One region of the Roseibium sp. ROS1 genome, then DNA from elsewhere that is predicted to be linked to it. Evidence: riboswitches for the same ligand, from Rfam matches in the RefSeq annotation. Region 1 holds a riboswitch; each other region holds the start of a gene.
What was found. Region 1 has a riboswitch for cobalamin ahead of ACYQ6M_RS06500 (energy-coupling factor ABC transporter permease). Riboswitches for the same ligand answer to the same signal wherever they lie in the genome.

Region 1 (6,578 bases):
GCCTTTGAAAGTGGAATTGGACAACGGCAATCTATCTAGCGCCGGACCTAAACCGCGAGAAAACTGCTGAGATGGGGCAGGACATTCGAGAGCTGCAGGTCAGATCCTGACCGGCGGGCGAACCGGCGCACTTCGATCAGGCGATTGAAGGCCGCACCAGGTTCACAGTGCGGCAGCTGGGCTTCTGCAATCCAGGTGTCCACGTAGGGCCGCGCCTGCACTGCGCCCTTGCCAATATGCCAAATCCGGTCCCGGTAAAGTAAAAACTATTTATAGTTGCCCTTGCTCGACAACAAACCACGAAAATTGCCTACGAACCGACAACGTCAAGAACAGCATGTTCAGACGCTACTCAGACGCGCGTCGATTTGGGGTGTTGGTTGAAAATCGCACCTTTCGGTACAGAAATCGGGCCAAGTTGAGAGTGTGATCGATTCAAATCTTCCGTAGATGCCGGTCAGGCTTGGTAATTCTACGCGGACAGGGTTTCTCGTGAATTCAGTAGTGCCTAGGAAAAATTGACGAGCAATTTGGCCGGTGTGAAAGAAATAGATGCTCGTAGGTTCAATAGTTCCAGAATAGGGTCGTGTTTCCTCTTTCAGGTTCAGAATTTGTTGAGGCGGCTGCCGAAACACTGCTGGTATCGGGTCGCAGTTCGACCCGGGCAACGCAATGGACCGAAGGGGCTTGTTTCGTGCTCGAAACCGTTCGATCAAGAGGAAACGCGCTGTTCAAGCGCGTCTTTGTGCGGGCAACGCTTTATGGCGTGTTCGGATTGCTGGCTTTTTCGCTGGTTCTGATCGGCATCGATTATCTGACCCAGACGGACAAGATCGAGGAACGCCTTGCTCGGACTGCTCACGACAAGGCGCTGTTTGTCACCAATATCGCGGCGCGCGAAATCGCCAACAAGAACTATGGTGAAGTCGAGCGGCTTTTGAATGCGATTGCGGGTGACAAATACATTATCGCAGCCAAGGCCTATAGCCGCTTCGGTCAGGAGTTCGCCAGCGATTTTACCTCCGCAGAACCCTCGAGCGCCGTGCAGTTCAACGAAGGCGCCCTGAATGTCGCGCAGTCGGGCAAGGCTCAGTATTCGGAAACCGCCGATATGATCGAATACATCCTGCCGGTTTCCCGCAGTGGGGAAGTGGTGGGGTCCGTGCTGGTGCGCATTTCGAAGCACGAGCTTGCGGGCGTTCTGAGGGAAAAGATTGTTCAGGTGGTGTTGATCCTGGCGGTTCTTCTTCTTGCCTTCGTTCCGGTGATTGCTGCGCTGATGTACCGGGCAACGGCAGGTGTCAGCCGCGTGACGCAGGCAGCCAATGAGGCCGCTGCCGGTTACCTCGACTGCAATCTGGAAACTGATGCACCAGGCGAGGTGGGTGACCTGCAAACCGCGTTCCGCGGAATGATGGTCAAGCTGCGCGAGAATATTCTGCGGATCGAGGAACTCGCCTACACCGATCGCATTACCGGTTTGCCCAACAGGGCCAAGCTGGACAATGTCGCGATGACGCTGATCGATCTGCGACCCAAGGAAACGGGCAGCGTTCTTTACATCGGACTGGACCGCTTCAAACTGATCAACGACATGCACGGACATGCCGTAGGCGACAAGCTGTTGCGGCTGGTCGGCAACCGATTGGCCGTCCTGGTCGACGAGCTGGTCAAGCCACTGACGTCAAAACCCCCCTGCGTTGCCCGGTTTTCAGGCGACGAATTCGTCGTACTGTTACCCGGCGTCGATGATTTGCAGACGCTTGCCAAGTTGTCCAGAACGATGGTCGAGCGGCTGGGTGGGGCCTACAGAATTGGCCGGCTTTCCCTTTCGCTGACCGTCAGCGCGGGGATCGCGAGATACCCGGAGCACGGTACAACGGCCGAGGAAGTTCTGCGAAACGCCAACATGGCCATGTATGAAGCAAAGGGTGCCGGCAGGGCTCAGTCGATCGCCTACAACGATATCATTCGCGAACGGATGACCGAGCGCGAACAGATCCGGCACAGGCTGCAAAGCGCGCTGAGAGACCGCACGCTATCCGTTCACTACCAGCCGAAGGTCGACATTTCGTCCGGCAAGATTGTCGGTTCAGAAGCGCTGCTGCGCTGGAACGATGCCGAACTCGGATCCGTACCGCCCTACAAGTTCATTCCCGTGGCAGAAGAATGCGGTCTGATCGTTCCGATCGGAGAATTCGTGCTGGCATCCGCGCTCTCCGACATGAAATCCCTGCATCGGCAGAATGTCGATGTATCTGTCGCCGTGAATGTTGCGCCCGCGCAGCTGCAGGCAAAGGGGTTTACCGGCAGAATGCTCGGGATCATTGGCGAGAGCGGGTTCTCGACGGAGAAGCTGGAACTGGAAGTGACGGAATCGAGTCTTGTCGACTATTCGCAGAACCTTCTCGATCAGATCCTGCCGATCAAGAAAGAAGGCGTCAAATTTGCAATCGACGACTTCGGCACCGGCTATTCCTCGCTGCACAGTCTCGCGAGCATGCCGTTCGACACGCTGAAGATCGACCGGTCCTTCATCATGGACATTGCCAATTGCGAGGATCGCCGGACCATCGTCGAGCTGATCCTGATGCTGGCGAGGCAGCTCAATCTCAACACAGTTTCCGAAGGGGTCGAGACCCAGTTGCAGATGGATTACATCAATCTGTGGGGCGGGACGCTCGGCCAGGGCTACTTGTGGAGCCCGGCAGTGCCGTTCGGCGAGTTCTCGCGAATGGTCATGAAGCGGGAAGGCGTGGCGAATGCGGCCGAGCCCTGGAGGCAGGCAGCCTCCTGAACTCTGATGAGGGATGTCCTGATGGCCGTATGTGTCTAGTCGTGTACGTCGACCAGACCTTCAAACAGAGCGCTCTTTGATCCGTCGGACAGGCATTCCACGGTCAGCGCCTCCGTGAAGGCCTGCTGGTCAGAGGCTTCGACGGGGCTTTCTGCGAGTAGCGTCAGGATCTCGTTGCCGAGGCGCAACAGCTCCGGACGGACATCCTTGATCAGGTCGGGTACGTTCTGCGGACGAGCTTCGCCGCTCTCCCAGCGTTCGATCCAGCAGGTTTGAATGTCCTTGGCCGCATCTATCTGCGCCTGGAAAAACAAGGTGGCATTGTCAGCCGACAGGCCGTTTTCGACTGCCTTTTCGCGGGCAGCATCCAGCACCACCTTTTCCCTCGGCAGATCCTCGACAGGTTTGTCGTTATCCGCTTTCCAGGCTGCAACCGACTGCATGAACGACAGACGTTCGTTGATGGCGCCGAACAGCTTGTCAGGTGCCGCCCAGCCAGGAGTGACGGTGGCAGCAAGGAGAGATACCGCAAAAGCGGTCAGGGGAATCGATTTCAACATGGCCGAAGACTTTCACAGGTCACCGCCTGCGGCAAGTCTTTGGTTGTGGTCTACTTCTTTTCAACCGAGCGGCTGATCTCGGTGATCACGCCGAATGCGACGGCGGCCATGATCTTCAATAGTCCGCTGTCGAGCGCCTGTTCGCGTGTCAGATTGCCAAGGAAAAAACCCGGTCTTGGTTCAGTGACTGCTCCAAGAGTAACGCCGGCCAGAAGTGCCAGCTGAATGCAGCCAAGGAAAAAGACGACACCAGCGATAAGCGTTCCCAATTTGGTAAAGGGCATTGCAAACTCTCATGATGTGCTTTGTATTCGAGTGAGGTTATCTTTCGTTAGGGTTTCCGCAAGTAAAAATCACAATTACCCTAAATACAGAAAAATTTAATAAACAATGGTTTTGATTTTCATCTTTGATTGGATTCTTCAAATGTCATGTTTTTCAGGTGGCTGACGCAATTCCCTGAAGAAGTATTTTGAGATCTGAAGCTTGTTGGTAGTGCTAATTCGGCTGATTTCGGTGGTGGTCTTCAGACGGCAAAATTTCGGTGCAATGTCGCATTCAGACCGAATATGGCGAAAATTCGCTTGCAGAATATCGCCAATCCTTGCAAATCTAGACGATGCGATGGTTTCGCCCGAACAAGCGTAAAGGCGGATGAAATGGGAACACGGTGAGGCGTACCCAACAGGGACCAATACCGTGGCTGCCCCCGCAACTGTATGCGACGAGCAAAGCCCTTCAAGCCACTGGAGCGATCCGGGAAGGCGGGCAGCGCAGAGACTCGCGAGCCAGGAAACCTGCCATCCAGCGGTCCCATCGGGGCCGGTTCACACCATCTGCTCGCGCACGGAGGGTGCGCAAAGGAGAAATGACATGCATATCGAACCGGGCATCGTCGACGGTGCCAAAATCGTACTCAGCTACGGTACCGCGGCTGCTTCCTTCGGCCTTCTGGGCAAAATGGCTCTCGACACGATCCGCAAAAGCGGCGTTCTCAGCCTTGCCGTCCGCTCCGTCATCACGACGGTTGCCGTGTTCTGCTTCTTCGAAATCCTGCCGCATTACCCAGTTGGTGTTTCCGAAGTTCACTTTATCCTGGGCTCCACCCTGTTCCTGATGTTCGGCGCAGGTCCGGCAGCAATCGGCCTTGCTGCAGGCCTTCTGCTTCAGGGGACGCTGGTTGCTCCTTTCGACCTGCCGCAGTACGGCATCAACGTCACCACGCTGCTTGTGCCGCTGTGGGCTGTCAGCATGCTGGCAAACCGCATCATTCCGGAAAAGACAGCCTATGTTGACGTTTCCTACGTTCAGGCACTGGCTCTTTCCACCACGTTCCAGGCCGGTATCGTTGGCTGGGTTGCTTTCTGGGCATTCTACGGCCAGGGCTTCGGTGCCGAGAACATGGCTTCCGTCGGTTCCTTCGGCTTTGCCTACATGCTGGTGATCCTGGGCGAGCCGCTGGCCGACCTGGCTGTTCTGGCCGCTGCCAAGACATTGGCGCCGCTGACCCGGAACCTTGCTTTCGAAAATCGGCTGCACAACGCGGCTTAAGTCTTCGGGCTTTTGCCGAAATCAAGTCACGAAGGGCGGCCCTGGGGCCGCCCTTTTTGTTTGTCGTTCCGACGCCTTGACAACGTACAATCAGAGGTTCGTTGCCTCGGTGGAGCGGATCTTCTTCCAGTTGGCTTCCGCCTTGGTGATCGTGCCGGACTGGTCTTTCTGGAACTCGCGGAAGATGGCTTCGTTCAGGAACAGATAAAGCTTGCCGTCCACAACAGCCGCGAACTGCGGATCGCCGTCGAACTTCTTGCCGACTGAAACACCGAAGGTGCAGAAGCCGCCGTTTTGCGGCAGGTACTGATCCGGATGCGCGGTGAAGGCATCCATGGCTTCCTGGGATGCGAAGTAATAGGCAACACCGTCGTGGACGGCCGTATATTGCGCGGTTCCGTCAATCCGGTTGCCCAGGCTGACAAAGGCCACGGGATCGACACCATGAAGACCGAGCGGGCTGCCGGCGGCCGTCAGGCCACTGGAGGTGTTGTATTCGTCCGCGGCCATTGCCGGGGCAGAGAGAGCGGCAAGAGACAGCAGCGTTGCGGCAATGGCGGATTTCATCAAGGACATGTTCTACTCCTGAAAGGGTATGAAGGTTGAAGGCCGGATTTGCTCCGGTGCCTCTACCTTGCGTCCGAAGCTCAGGCGTCTCCATGTTCGCAAGTTCCCGAGGATTTGCAGATCGTCCGGATTGCAGCTCAAAAAAAGACACCGGCGTGAGGGCCGGTGTCATTGTGCGTGGACGGTGGCTGTCAAGCGGCCTGCGCAACCGTTTCCTGCGGTTTGGCAAGGCTGACCACTGTCAGGACGGCAATGGCGTTGACCAGGTAATAGGCGAAGTCGAGGCCGGTGAAGCCAAGTGCGAAGGGAGCTGCCAGGAACACGATGCCGACGGCAAAATCGACCGCCAGATGAACCGAATACGGCAGAATGCGGATGATGCCAGTCTGGTGATCTGTCAGGATCGTCAGGGCCAGGGCCGCAAAGCCTGTCAGGAAGGATAGCCAGAAGGCGATCGGGTTGGATTGGCCGAGATCAAGGAATACGGGCAGGGCAATAAGGCCGATCGCGACGGGATAATCGAGATAGGCGTGCATGGTCTTGGTGACGAAGCGAACAGACATCTTTCAGGTCCTCCAGGTTGGTTTCCTGCGGGCGGATTGCCCACGAGCCCAAAGATGTTGGTCGACTTCGGTTCTATCCATGCACGAAAGTCCCTGAAAATTGACCGATCGTCCGGGAGCCTTGCGCTTTGCGGTGTTGAGGCAAAAATGCGGGAGTAGCACTTCAACCGGAACCGGCCTTTCATGAAACATGACGCCCTGACCCAGATCCTGGATGCCTTGAAGCTACGGGGATCCGTCTATTTCCATACCTGCTTTTCGCCACCCTGGGCCGTGCGGGTGCCGGCCTTCGGCAATGTCGCGCGGTTTCACATGGCAATGCGTGGTGGCTGCTGGCTGGCGGTGGATGGTGTTGAAAAGCCAATCCGCCTTGCGACCGGCGATCTCGCCGTCATTCCGCACGGGGCCGCTCATATCCTGAGCGATGAACCGGACCGTCCCGCGGCCGAAGTGGACGAGGTCGTGCGGCAATCCGGTTATACGGGGGAAGGCGCGCTCTATTACGGCGGTCCGGACGAGGAGCTGGCCTGTAAACTGTTC
Region 2 (6,578 bases), 180 kb from region 1:
CGGGCTGAAAGGAACAGCGTTGCCTTTTGCACGGGCGGGCCAAGAAAGAAGGCGATGACGGCAGCGGCGGGCCATGCCAGGCGAAAGGCATTCATCCATTGCCAGAAGAACCTGTCGCTCCAGCCGAGGTTCAGGAATGTGACCCAGCACGACATCAAGAGCGACAGACCCAGCGACATCAGCAACGTCGCGATCAATCGGTTCTTCATGACTGACTACCTTTTGATCGCTTCGCTGGTGCCGATTTCGCCCAGTTCTTCAATGTAGCTGACCTGTGTCAGGTTCTGCGCGAGATAGGCCTTGGTGTGCGGCATTTCGAAATGGGCAGCCAGGGCGTCCTTGTCTGTCCAGCTCTCCCAAAGGGTGAACTTGTCGGGATCCTGCAGGTTCTGCCGGATTTCAAAGAAATTGCAGCCGGGTTCGTGTTGGGTTTCTGCCACAAGTCGGCGCAGTTCCGTCTCTGCCCTGGTCCGCTCCGCACCCTGTTGCAGTTCGATACCAGCGCTGATGAAGTAATTGCCCATGAGTGTCTCCGTTGCGTTTAAGGACGAAGACAGACTTATTGATTTCTCTAATCTCAATCTATATCGAATAATGAGAGTTTAAATTTTGAAAATGAAATCATGCTCGATGACATCGCCTTGTTTGTTCATATCGCGCGCAATCGAAGCCTGGCAAAGGCTGCCGCGCATCTCGGATTGCCTGCGGCAACGGTGACCCGGCGCCTGGCGAAGCTGGAGGAAACCATAGGCACGCAGTTGGTCTTCCGCTCCGCGCGGAAGTTCGATCTGACGGTGGCGGGTGAAGCGTATTTCGAGGCCTTTGCCGACCTGGTTCAAACCGCTGAGACGACATTGGACGGGTTAAGCACCGATCTGCACGGTCTTCGGGGAGCGTTGAAGGTGGCGGCGCCCACCAATATTTCCATCGGCATCCTGCAGCCCATGTGGTCGGAATTTCTCAAGACCTTTCCGGAGATCCAGCTGACGCTGACGCTCAGCAACGAGAACAAGGATCTGCTGGAACACAGGGTCGATATTGCCCTCCGAGCCGGACCCCAGACCGATGAGCGGCTTTACCAGAAGCGTCTCGGGGTGGTGGCAACGGTTCTCGTTGCGGCGCCTGCTTATCTCGAACAGGCGGGTGCCCCGGAAAGTCCGGACCAGATCGGCCGGCACAAGGTGGTGCGGGTGTCCACGCTTCCGCAATGGCAACTGACAAATCGGGAAACGGGCTGCCGCGAGACCGTGCCTGTCGATGCGCGTGTCGTTGTCGATGACATCAGTCTTGCCCGGCAGCTGGCCGGCGACGGTCACGGGCTCGCTCTGTTGCCTGCGAGTGAGATTTCCGATGACCTGATTTCAGGTCGCCTCAAACCTGTGCTCGCAAACTGGCAAGGCCAGCAACGGGATATCTTTGCGGTATGGCCCACCGGGCGGCTGCTCAATGCCCGGGCGCGCTGCCTGCTTGATTACATGGAACCGTTCATGGCAGCGCTTCCCGTGTTTCAGGGGACTGTCGTCCAGCGTGATCCTGCAAGATCTGCTTGATGTCCTATGCAGTGTAGGGATTGCAGCGGATGTAGCGCGGCTGATCGATGTAGCTGGACATGACCGCAAGCCATGCGTTGCATTCGCCTTGAGTCTTGAAGCAACCAGCCTGGGAAATGATGTATTTCTGGCTGAAATTGAAGACCTTGCCACCGGCAATGCCTTTCCAGCCGCTGCCGGTAAAGGTGCGGCAGTCATAAGCTGTGTTGTAGGTGCTGGGAATGTCCTGCCGGTTCTTGGTGAATGTGGGGGAGAACAGCAGCGTTTCCACCACGTTGCCGCCGGTCGTGTCGTAGGACTGGCATGCGGCAAGGCTCAGCGTGGCGGCCATGACCGGAACCAGGCGCAACCCCTTTTTCAGCCCATCAGCAAGGCGGTGCGGAAGTGTGTGGTAGCAGGTCATCACGGGCTCCAGTGAACAGCATCGGTACGGTCCAGGACCGTTCAATTGATTGATTTGCAACAACTCTCACATGAGCCGAAGACTTGGTCAAAATCAAGTCACGTTCGCTCGGGTGGTACCCGCAAGGGCGTGTGAAAGGAATTTAGGTTCCTGGGCGTGCGAACTGCTCCGCACGCCCGGAAAATCCTCGGGTCTGACGAGGTGTCAGGCCTTGTCGGTCACCAATAGGGCAAAGGCCTGGGTTTCGGCGACTTCCTTCAGCCGGTCGAAACGGCCGGAAGCGCCGCCATGACCGGCTTCCATGTTGGTTTTCAGCATCAGCAGCTTGTCACCTGTGCCGGTTGCCCGCAGCTTGGCAACCCATTTGGCCGGCTCCCAGTAGGTCACGCGTGGATCGGTCAATCCGCCTACCGCCAGGATGGCCGGATAGGCCTTTGCCTCGACGTTGTCATAGGGCGAGTAGGACGCGATGTAATCGTAGGCTGCCTTGTCCGTGATGGGGTTGCCCCATTCCGGCCATTCCGGCGGCGTGAGCGGCAGCGTGTCGTCCAGCATGGTCGACAGAACGTCGACAAACGGAACTTCGGCAATGATGCCGCCGAATTTTTCCGGTGCCAGATTGGCAATCGCCCCCATCAGCATGCCGCCGGCCGAGCCGCCCTGAGCGACGATGCGGTCGTGCGAGGTGAAGTTTTCCGCAACAAGATGGTCTGCCGCGGCTATGAAGTCGGTGAAGGTATTCTTCTTGTTCTCGCGCCGCCCATCCTTGTACCAATGGAAGCCCTTGTCCTTGCCGCCGCGAATATGGGCGATGGCGTAGACGAACCCCCGGTCGACCAGCGACAGGCAGTTGGTGTTGAAGCTCGCCGGAATGGTGATGCCGTAGGAACCATAGCCGTAAAGCAGCAGAGGTGCGGAGCCGTCGAGCCTGGTGTCCTTGCGGTAGAGCACAGACACCGGCACGGTTTCGCCGTCGGCTGCGGGAGCCATCAACCGGCGGGTGACGTAGTCGTCCGCATCATGGCCGGAAGGCACTTCCTGTTCCTTGCGCAGAATACGCTCGCGGGTCTCGACATTGTAGTCGAAGGTCTGCGACGGCGTTGTCATCGAGGAATAGGTGAAGCGGATCGTGCTCGTGTCGAACTCGTAGCCGCCGCCAAGGCCGAGCGAATAGGCTTCCTCGTCGAAGGCGATGGAGTGCTCGATGTTGTCTGCAAGCCGTCGGATCACGATGCGCGGCAAGCCGTCTTCGCGCTCCAGCCGCGTCATGAAGGACTTGTAGACGCAATGCGACAGGATCAGGCATCCTGCCTTGTGGGGCACAAGATCGGACCAGTTTTCGCGGCCGGGAGTGCCTTTCGGCGCAGTGACGATTTTGAAGTCCTCGGCGCCGCCTGCGTTGGTCAGGATGTAGAGTGTGTCGCCGTGATCGTCGATCGAGTACTCGATACCGGTCTCGCGCTCTGCGACAAGCACCGGTTCGGCGGTCGGGTCGGTGGCCGGGATCATCCAGACTTCGGACGTCTCGTGATCATGAATGTCGATGACGATGGTGTCGCCGGACTGGGTCTTGCCGACGCCCATGAAGAAGCCGGCATCCTTTTCCTCGTAGACGAGAACGTCGCTCGCCGGGTCGGAACCGACTTCGTGACGGAAGAGTTTCGAGGGCCGGTGGTTGGCGTCGAGGCGAACGTAGAAGACATAGCGGCTGTCTTCCGAGAAGACGCCGCCGCCGCCCGTGTCCTCGATGGCGTAGTCGAAATCCTTGGCAGACTGGGCGTCGCGCAGCTTCAGTGAATAATATTCCGAGCCCTTGTCGTCATAGGCCCAGGCGATGAGCTTGTGATCCGTCGACTGGCTGACGCCGCCGATCCGGAAATATGCCGTTCCTTCGGCTTCCTTGTCGCCATGGAGAAGAACCGTTTCCGCGCCGCCGTCACGCGGGGTGCGAAAGAAAACCGGTTGCTGGCCGCCGGTTTCATACTTGAGGCCGTAAGCGAAGGGCCCGTCGGGCGCAGGAACCGAGCTGTCGTCTTCCTTGATGCGGCCGCGCATCTCCGCAAAAAGCTTCTCCTGCAGAGCCTTCGTCGGTGCCATCTGCGCTTCGTGATAGGCATTTTCCGCTTCCAGATAGCTGCGGATGTCGGCATCCAGCACGGACGGGTCCTTCATGACCTCCTGCCAGTTGTCCGCCCTCAGCCAGGCGAAGTCGTCCTGGCGGGTAATGCCGTGGGTCTCAAGGGTGAGGGGGCGCGCTGCGGCGCGCGGGGGAAGGGCATCCTGTTTCATGGATCGGAGGTAAGATTTTTGAGCCTTGAAGGCAAGGGTCAATACTGCCGAGGCGGCTGGGTGTTTCCGCTTCCAGGCAATCCTGTCGTGCTTCCAGACAAGAGCAGCGACCCGCAAAAGTCTTTGACATTTTTCAGGCGTTCGCGCACTTAGGAAGAGATGGTTCCCGACTCCGAACTCCGGACCGGGATTAAAAGGGAACACGGTGCGACGAGCCCGAAAGGCTGCAAATCCGTGACTGCCCCCGCAACTGTGAGCGGTGAGCAAACCTGAAAGCGCCACTGGGGAGACCCCGGGAAGGATCAGGCAAGCAATGACCCGCAAGTCAGGAGACCTGCCATTTCACCTTAAACCTTAACCCGGGCGGGGTGCCCCGGAGGAGTGAGTGACATGGCCAATCGGCACCTGCCGGCAAAGTTGCACATTCGGTTCCTAACTGCCCCGCGAAATCGCGGAGGGCGATATGAACCGGAAATTTTCTGCTGAATTCTCAAGACTTGCCAACCTCCTGACCGAGGCTGATCCGCTGGCGACGCGCGCAGCACGCGCGATGGTTCCCGATGGGCTGCAAAAATCTGTTGTCAGCAAGAACATGGGTAATGTAATAACATTACATGATGATTGTGCCAAACGTACCCGATCCGGCCGTGCCCTGTGCAACGAGGAAAGCAATGCCTTTGCTTTTCCGCAGCCTCCTGTCGGTTCACTGGCAGAAGCCGTGGAGGCGCGTCATGAGCAATGATCCGCACAAGATATTTGTCTGCACGACCTGTCGTCACAATGGGCAGACTTGCCATCCCGGATATGGGCTGATCTGCAAGCTGAAGAGTGCAATGGCACAGGCAGTGCCTGTCGTTGGAGACGAATTCGAAATCAGTGGAACAGCCGACATGGAGAGCTGTTCGAGACCTTGCACGCTGGCATTCAAGGCCACCGACAAGGCGATCTACCTCTTTGGGGACATTGAGGACGATACGGACATCGACGACCTGGTCGACTACGCCAATCGGTATCGCCAGATTGAAAATGGATGCGAGGTGACCGAGGAAAGCCACGGCAAGCGCTGGAGCGCATCGCAAGGCCGGCTTCCGGCAGCGATGATCGTTTCGGAAGCTGACGGGACGGCGTTCTCATGACGGGGATCGATCTGTTTGTCCGGGAGGTCAGCTGGAAGACGGGGCAGGGCAAAACCATTCTGCATCCGCTCAGCTTCGGTCTGCCTGCCGGTGAGGTTCTTGGAATTGCCGGCGCCAATGGTGCCGGCAAATCCACCCTGTTGCGGCTGCTCTATCGCTTCCTGAAACCGAAAACGGGCGAAATCCTTCTGGATGGCACGGATCTCTGGCACATCAGTGCCAGGGAGGCCGCCAAAACGATCGCCGCCGTGCTTCAGGAGCAGCCGACCGACTTTGCCTTGTCCGTGCGCGAGATCGTCACACTCGGTCGGCGTCCCCATGCAACCGGTATTGCCGGCGCAGGCAAGCGGGACGCCGAGATCGTCGATGACTGTCTCGGGAAAATGGATCTGCTGTCCTATGCAAAAAGAGCCTTCGGCACATTGTCAGGGGGGGAAAGGCAACGGGTGATGGTGGCCCGGGCGCTGGCGCAAGAACCAAGGCTTCTGGTGCTGGATGAGCCGACGAACCATCTGGACATCCGTCATCAGCTCGAGATCGTCGAGCTGATTGCCGATCTGGACATTACCATTGTCACCAGCCTGCACGACCTCAACCTGGCAAGCCGTGTCTGCGACAAGGTCTTGCTGTTGCATGAGGGCCGACTGGTTGCCCAGGGAATGCCGGAGACGGTGCTGACCCCCGGCAACATTGAGCAAGCCTATTCGGTACAGGTCCGTCTGGAGCAACTGTCTGCCAGCCGCGAGCGCTACCTGACCTTCCATCTTTGAATTTCTGGAGACTTAATATGAAAAAAATTGCCCTGGGCCTCGCGCTCACCTTTCTGTCTGTACCGGCAATTGCGCAAACGACGGTGGAAAGCTGCAACCGCACGGTGACCTTCGACACGCCGCCCAAAGCAGCCGTTTCGAATGACGTCAACCTGACCGAGATGATGCTGGTACTTGGCCTGCGCGACCGCATGGTTGGATATACCGGCATTTCAGGCTGGAAGACGCTGGACGCGGAAATGCGTGAGGGCGTTGCCGAACTTCCCGAACTCGCGTCGAAATATCCGAGCAAGGAAGTGCTGATCGGGGCCGACGCCGATTTCTTCTTCGCCGGCTGGAACTACGGCATGAAGGTGGGTGGTGAAGTGACGCCTGAAACGCTGGAGCCGTTCGGCATCAAGGTCTACGAGCTGACCGAATCCTGCATTCA
Region 3 (6,578 bases), on a different contig from region 1:
CGGCCAGAACAGATGCGGGAATTGGCTGATGCGGGAATTCACGTCAGTCTTGGCCACAGCGGAGCCACATACCGGCAGTGCAAGACAGCGGTTGAAGCGGGTGCTTCGATGGTCACCCATCTTTTTAACGCCATGAGCCCGTTGCAACACCGCGAACCCGGCCTTGTGGGCGCCGCGCTCGATCTGGGCGCGCTCAACGTGGGCATCATTGCTGATGGTGTCCATGTCGACCCGGTCGCGATGCGGGTCGCGCTCAAGTCAAAGACTGGCCCGGGCAGAATCTTTATCGTTACCGACGCCATGTCTCAGACCGGCACCGATGTTACGTCCTTCTTCCTGGGCGGGCGAGAAATCTTTCGCCGCGATGGCACATTGACCCTCGAAGACGGCACGCTTGCCGGCGCCGATATAGATTTGCCGGCGTCCTTGAAGTTTCTCACCGGCACACTCGAGCTTCCGGTCGAAGCTGCTCTTGCAATGGCAACCAGTGATCCTGCGGACGTTCTCGGGCGCCCACTCGGTCGTTTCGAAGAAGGCTATCCGGCTGACTTCGTGCAGCTTGGCAAAGCCTATGAGGTCGAGGGCGTATGGATTGCGGGGGAGCAATTCTCGAATACGTAGCCCGGCATATACGCTGGTGGTCTACATACTGCGCCGAACTTGTGGGATTGGCAGCGCGTTCGCCGGTTAGGTCTTGTCGACCTTTTTCAGCGTTGAGCGAACGTTTGGAAGTGTCAGCAGCGTATTCGGTATTTGCAGCAATTCCTTGAAGAAGCGGTTGACCAATGCTCCGCGGCTTGGCGTATAGGGCGATGAAATGAACGATTTCAGACCCCAGCCAATACCGCCAACATTTGGAAGGGCGCGGATAGCGGTTTCGTAACAGCGCCGAACCAGCGCGGAATCACTGTTCTTGAATGAATGCAGCAGGCCGCACCGCTCCATGTCACGCTTGAATTCTTTCGAGATGACCGAGGTTTCGCGTTTCGTGAAAGTCCAATTGATGTTGATGTTCTCGTCTTCCTTGGCAACCACCCGGTGGTACCAATGGGGAGGCAGATAGAGAAGATCGCCTTCCTCCAGATCGAATTTGTAGAACCGCTTGTTCCTCAGCAATCGCTCTTCGTCTTTCAGTAAAGAGAAGTTGGTGAACGGGTAGCACGGTAGCGGTGTTTCGGGCGAAACCAGTACCCATTCCTTACGGCCCTTCACCTGAACTGTGATGACATTCTCGGCGTTGGTATCGTAGTGGAACTCTGTCCGGTTGTTCCTGCTGTTGATCCAGAACCTCCAGGCAACGGAATCTTGCATTATCCGATCGGACGCGAGGATTTCCTTCAGGAAGTCCGGCATCTCGATATCTTGTTCGAGTACGGGGGAGCGGCTGACGAAAAAGACACCTCTGTCGCGGACCTTTGGCAGCGTATGGAGTTCTGCTCGTAATCGGCCGGATTGCCACCTTTCCCGCGCGGGCCAGTTTTTTGCTAGTCCCTTGATCAGCAGGGGCTGTTCCTTGTCGCAGTAGGCTTCAAGAAATTCGGCATAACCTGGTGCTGCGGTTACGGTGGCAATGGTGTGTGTGTTGTCGCCGCTCATAAAAGGTACCACGCATGTGAAGATTTGCGGGTTCAGGGGTGCTGGATTTAGCTGCGATTTTCCATGATGCTCCCTTTGGAGAAATCACGATAGGAGCAACCTGGAGCTTTATCAAGAAGCGCTATTCAACAACACAGAGCCAATGGAGGCGCGATCTTCGTTAAAAACGTAGCCAGGAAATGTTGTTTAGGAAGATGGTGCGGAACGTTACTACTGCGAAAGACGCGCTCGCATCAAATGGCTGTCGTTTTTTGAGGCGGTGCAGATTGTTGCAAGATCAAACGCGAATAAGATCAACCCGGACACTGAACGGTGTCCCAGCCTTCAGAATTGCAGCATTCGGGAGGATTAAGAAGAGGTGGTGATGGCTCCCCAGGCCGGACTCGAACCAGCGACCCAGCGATTAACAGTCGCTTGCTCTACCAACTGAGCTACTGGGGATCACCACGCTCGGGGCCAGCGCGTTGCCGCCCCGTCGATGGAGATGCGTATATCAAAGGCTTGATCCGTTTGCCAAGCCCCCGAGGGCGTTTTTTTCATCAAGCCGTCATTTTTTTGATCTCGGTGTGGAAAACTCGATATATTTCAGATGGCTAGGCGTTCTGTCGAGCTTGGAAAACCCTACGTTTCGCGACGATTGGAACACCCCGGGCAGGCTAAATCGGCTGTGCCTTTTTCTGACTTTGTCGCAAGAAGGCGTCCGTGTTGACTGCCTGGCCGATTTTCAAGGTTAGTCGTCAGCGACTTTCTGCTGCTTGTGTCGGCCTCAAGATACGTTTAGGAAGAAACCGACGGTTCCGGAAAAGGCCTTGCCTGATCCGGATGAAACGGGAATCCGGTGCGGTCTTTTTCAAGTCCAGATCCGGAGCTGCCCCCGCAACTGTGAGCGGTGAGTGGCTGTACGAAAACCACTGGCGTCCTGATGGGGCCGGGAAGGGGTACAGACCGCGCTGAGCCGCAAGCCAGGAGACCGGCCGTCACATTGTCAACCCTATGGCGCTGTCGGGCGGACGGCTGGGAGAAGGAATGACGCATTCAAACGGCGAGAGGACGACGCTGGTCCTCGGCGGTGCCCGCTCCGGAAAAAGCCGGTTCGCGGAAAAGCTTGTCCATGAAACCGGTCTGCAAAAAATCTATGTCGCGACTGGTGCTGCCCACGACGATGAAATGGCCAGCCGGATCGCCGCTCATAAAGATCAACGCGGCCCGTCCTGGCTCACCGTGGAAGAACAGCTCGAACTTGCGGCCGTGCTTGAAAACGAATGCAGGCAAGACCGGGTGGTTCTTGTTGACTGCCTGACCCTGTGGCTGTCGAACCTGCTGTTTGCAGACAAGGACATCCCCGCCGAAACGGCGCGGCTTTGCGCGGTTCTGAAGGGTCTTCAGGGGCCGTGCGTTTTCGTTTCCAACGAAGTTGGTATGGGGATCGTGCCGGAGAACCGTCTGTCGAGGTCGTTCCGCGATGTGCAGGGACGACTGAACCAGGATATGGCGCATAGGTGCCAACAGGTCGTCTTCGTTGCTGCGGGCCTGCCGATACTTTTGAAACCCACATCACAACCGGATATCAAATTATGACCAATTCATCCCTGCAGCCGGGCGCAAAAATTCCGGCAACGATCGTCACTGGGTTTCTCGGAGCAGGCAAGACCACGCTGATCCGCAATTTGCTTACCAACGCCAATGGCAAACGCATTGCCCTTATTGTCAATGAGTTTGGGGACATGGGCTTCGACGGTTCCCTGGTGAATGGATGCGCTGATCCCGATTGCGCCGCGGAAGAGGTGGTTGAGCTTACCAATGGCTGCATATGTTGCACCGTTGCCGACGATTTCCTGCCAACCATGGAAATGCTGCTCGCGCGGGACAATCCGCCGGAGCATATTGTTATCGAAACCTCCGGCCTGGCTCTGCCGCAGCCGCTCGTTCGCGCCTTCTCCTGGCCGAGCGTCAAGCCGAAGGTAACGGTAGATGGTGTTGTCACGGTGCTGGATGCTGCAGCACTCGCCGAAGGCCGGATCGCACTTGATGAAGATGCACTTGCCGCGCAGCGTGCCGCCGACGAGGCTCTTGATCATGACAGTCCTGTTGAAGAACTCTTCCACGACCAATTGCGTTGCGCAGACCTCGTTGTTCTGAACAAGGCTGATCTCGTCTCCGAAGACGCTTTGAAGCAGGTGCATGAGAAGATCGCCGCCGATGTTCGTCCGGCGGTTCACGTGGTGACATCCGAAAAAGGCACGCTTCCGATTGAAGTTCTGCTCGGTAGGGGCTCTGCTGCCGAGGACGATATGGCTGATCGGCACGAGCATCATCACCATCATGATGACCACGACCACGACCACGATGATGATCATGATCATCACCATGACGACCATCATCACGATCATCACCATCACGATGATTTTGAAAGTCACGTGCTGGTAGTCTCGTCTTTCGCCAGCCTGAAAGATGCAGAGGCAAAGGTTCTGGAAGCCATGGCGCAAAAAGGCGTCCTGCGCATCAAGGGGGCTGTAAAAATCGAGGGCAAGGCTACACCTGCAATGGTTCAAGCTGTCGGACCGCGTGTCGAAACCTGGTTCGCCGCCGGCGCCGAGAGCAGCGGCAGATTGGTCGTAATCGGTTTGAAAGGCCTCGACCTGACTGCGGTTCGTGGCCTGCTGGGTGAATTGACGGCTGCTGCCTGACACGCTGGATAGAAGCTGGAAATAAAGACCAAGCATGCACATTCTCGCCAGCCAGACGCGCCGGATCGATGACGGTGGGGACGCGGTCGATCTCGGCCAGTCTCCAGCCGACATTCTGTTCCTCTCCGCTGCAGACACCGAACTGGGAAGCTTTGCCGCTGCGCAATCACGGCTTGGAACAGGCCGGGCAGGCCTGCGGCTCGCCAATCTCATGGCCCTGTCGCATCCCTATTCGGTCGATCTTTATGCCGAACAGACCGTCCGTGGGTCTCGGCTGATCGTTCTGCGAATTCTGGGTGGAGTGGAGTACTGGCGCTACGGCCTGGAAAGGTTTGAAGAAGAAGTCCGCGCGAATGGCATCGATCTGATCGTTATTCCGGGCGACGACAAGTGGGACGAAGAACTGACGTCTCGCTCCACCCGATCACCAGCGGAAGTGCATCGCTTCTGGCGATACTGTGTGGAAGGCGGCGCAGAGAATTACGCAAATGCCTTGAGATATGCAGCGCACCTGATCGGAAAGGGAGAAGAGCCAGCGCATCCGGTGCCCCTACCTCGCGCGGGTATCTATCTTGCTGGCACGGTCGCCCCCGATATAGCGCAACTGAAGGCCTCCTGGCGGGATCCTGAAAGACCTGTTGCAGCGATCACTTTCTACCGTGCTTTGGTGCAAGGTGCCCAAACCGCACCACTGGATGCGTTGATCGCTGCTCTCGACAAAGCCGGTGTAAATGCACTGCCGATCTATGTTTCCAGCCTGAAGGAAGCGGAATCCGTCGCCGTTCTGGAAAGCCTGTTCGATGAGGCACCGCCTGATGTCGTGTTGAACGGTACTGCCTTCGCCGTCTCGAAGGCCGGAGCAGCCCATCAGCCGACGCCGCTCGATCGACCCGGCAAACCTGTGCTGCAGGTCGTCTTCTCGTCTTCCTCCAAAGAGGGCTGGGAAGACAGCGATCAGGGCTTGTCGATACGTGACCTCGCAATGCATGTCGTCTTGCCGGAGATTGACGGCCGGATCTTGTCCCGTGCTGTCTCCTTCAAGGAAGAAGGGGTCTTCGATGAGGCCACCCAGTCGACGCCGGTTGCCTTTACGCCTGTTCCGGATCGGATCATGTTTACCGCGGCGCTTGCGGCCGCCTGGGGGAAACTCGGTCGGAAACCGGCTGCAGCCAAGAAGTCGGCCCTTATCCTGGCAAACTATCCGAACCGGGACGGGCGTCTTGCCAACGGCGTAGGGCTCGACACGCCTGCGTCATGCGTTCATTTGCTCAAGGCCATGGCCGCCGCGGGCTATGACGCTGGCAAGGTTCCAGCAAGCTCCGCCGATCTGATGGAAATCCTGACTTCGGGCGTAACCAATGCCCTGGATGGCCGATCAGGCAAGGACGAATATCAGGCTTTGTCGCTTCAGGACTACGAGCGCTCATTCGACCAGTTGCCCAATGTTGTTCGGTCAGCAGTTGTTGATCGTTGGGGAGCACCGTCGGACGATCCTCATGTAACGGATGGCCATTTCCGCGTGGCCCTGCACCGGTTCGGCAATCAGGTGGTCGGTATTCAGCCGGCGCGTGGCTACAACATCGATCCGAAGGAAACCTACCACGATCCGGCATTGGTGCCGCCGCACCACTATTTTGCCTTCTACATCTGGCTGCGGGAACAATTCGCCGTCGATGCCGTCATTCACCTCGGCAAACACGGCAATCTGGAATGGCTGCCCGGCAAGGCGCTGGCCCTTGCTGAAAGCTGTTTCCCGGAAGCCGTTCTGGGGCCAATTCCGAACATCTACCCGTTCATCGTCAATGATCCAGGCGAGGGGGCGCAGGCCAAGCGACGGACCTCGGCCGTCATCGTCGATCACCTGACACCGCCTTTGGCCCGGGCGGAGAGCCATGGCGTTGCCGAAGAGCTGGAGACGCTGCTTGATGAGTATTATCTGGCGAGCGGTGTTGACCCGCGCCGCCTGAAGGCATTGACGCGGGATATCCTGGACACCGCTGCGCGGCATGGTCTGGACAAGGATATCGGTATTACCGAGACCATGGACGAGGAAACCCGCCTTGCGCGCCTCGACGCTCACTTGTGCGACCTGAAGGAACTGCAGATCAGGGACGGGCTGCATATTCTTGGCGAAAGTCCCGAAGGCGATCTTCTGATGGATCTGCTGGTTGCGTTGGCAAGGGTACCGCGCGGCAACAGACCGGAACAGCAGAGCCTGCAAAGGGCTATCGCTTCGGACCTCGGTTTTGATGGATTTGATCCACTGGATTGCGATTTCGCTGCCCCCTGGCAGCA

Region 2: it holds a riboswitch for cobalamin, as region 1 does, so the genes downstream of both, ACYQ6M_RS07375 (hypothetical protein) here and ACYQ6M_RS06500 (energy-coupling factor ABC transporter permease) in region 1, are expected to answer to the same signal.
Region 3: it holds a riboswitch for cobalamin, as region 1 does, so the genes downstream of both, cobU (bifunctional adenosylcobinamide kinase/adenosylcobinamide-phosphate guanylyltransferase) here and ACYQ6M_RS06500 (energy-coupling factor ABC transporter permease) in region 1, are expected to answer to the same signal.

The regions. Positions count from the first base shown of each region.
Region 1 covers NZ_BAAGIG010000001.1:1,429,890-1,436,467, forward strand. The annotation lists gene ACYQ6M_RS06480 (hypothetical protein) at 48-203, opposite strand; gene ACYQ6M_RS06485 (EAL domain-containing protein) at 695-2,797, shown strand; gene aroQ (gamma subclass chorismate mutase AroQ) at 2,833-3,357, opposite strand; gene ACYQ6M_RS06495 (hypothetical protein) at 3,408-3,641, opposite strand; cobalamin riboswitch at 3,966-4,176, shown strand; gene ACYQ6M_RS06500 (energy-coupling factor ABC transporter permease) at 4,231-4,908, shown strand; gene ACYQ6M_RS06505 (YHS domain-containing (seleno)protein) at 4,999-5,484, opposite strand; gene ACYQ6M_RS06510 (hypothetical protein) at 5,667-6,038, opposite strand; gene ACYQ6M_RS06515 (AraC family transcriptional regulator) at 6,222-6,578, shown strand, end outside.
Region 2 covers NZ_BAAGIG010000001.1:1,614,173-1,620,750, forward strand. The annotation lists gene ACYQ6M_RS07350 (DUF2798 domain-containing protein) at 1-209, opposite strand, end outside; gene ACYQ6M_RS07355 (putative quinol monooxygenase) at 216-524, opposite strand; gene ACYQ6M_RS07360 (LysR family transcriptional regulator) at 624-1,550, shown strand; gene ACYQ6M_RS07365 (hypothetical protein) at 1,555-1,953, opposite strand; gene ACYQ6M_RS07370 (S9 family peptidase) at 2,158-4,242, opposite strand; cobalamin riboswitch at 4,386-4,598, shown strand; gene ACYQ6M_RS07375 (hypothetical protein) at 4,706-4,984, shown strand; gene ACYQ6M_RS07380 (DUF1636 family protein) at 4,974-5,378, shown strand; gene ACYQ6M_RS07385 (ABC transporter ATP-binding protein) at 5,375-6,148, shown strand; gene ACYQ6M_RS07390 (ABC transporter substrate-binding protein) at 6,166-6,578, shown strand, end outside.
Region 3 covers NZ_BAAGIG010000002.1:1,117,872-1,124,449, forward strand. The annotation lists gene nagA (N-acetylglucosamine-6-phosphate deacetylase) at 1-621, shown strand, start outside; gene ACYQ6M_RS13235 (cupin-like domain-containing protein) at 688-1,596, opposite strand; tRNA gene ACYQ6M_RS13240 (tRNA-Asn) at 1,962-2,037, opposite strand; cobalamin riboswitch at 2,372-2,589, shown strand; gene cobU (bifunctional adenosylcobinamide kinase/adenosylcobinamide-phosphate guanylyltransferase) at 2,623-3,174, shown strand; gene cobW (cobalamin biosynthesis protein CobW) at 3,171-4,283, shown strand; gene cobN (cobaltochelatase subunit CobN) at 4,318-6,578, shown strand, end outside.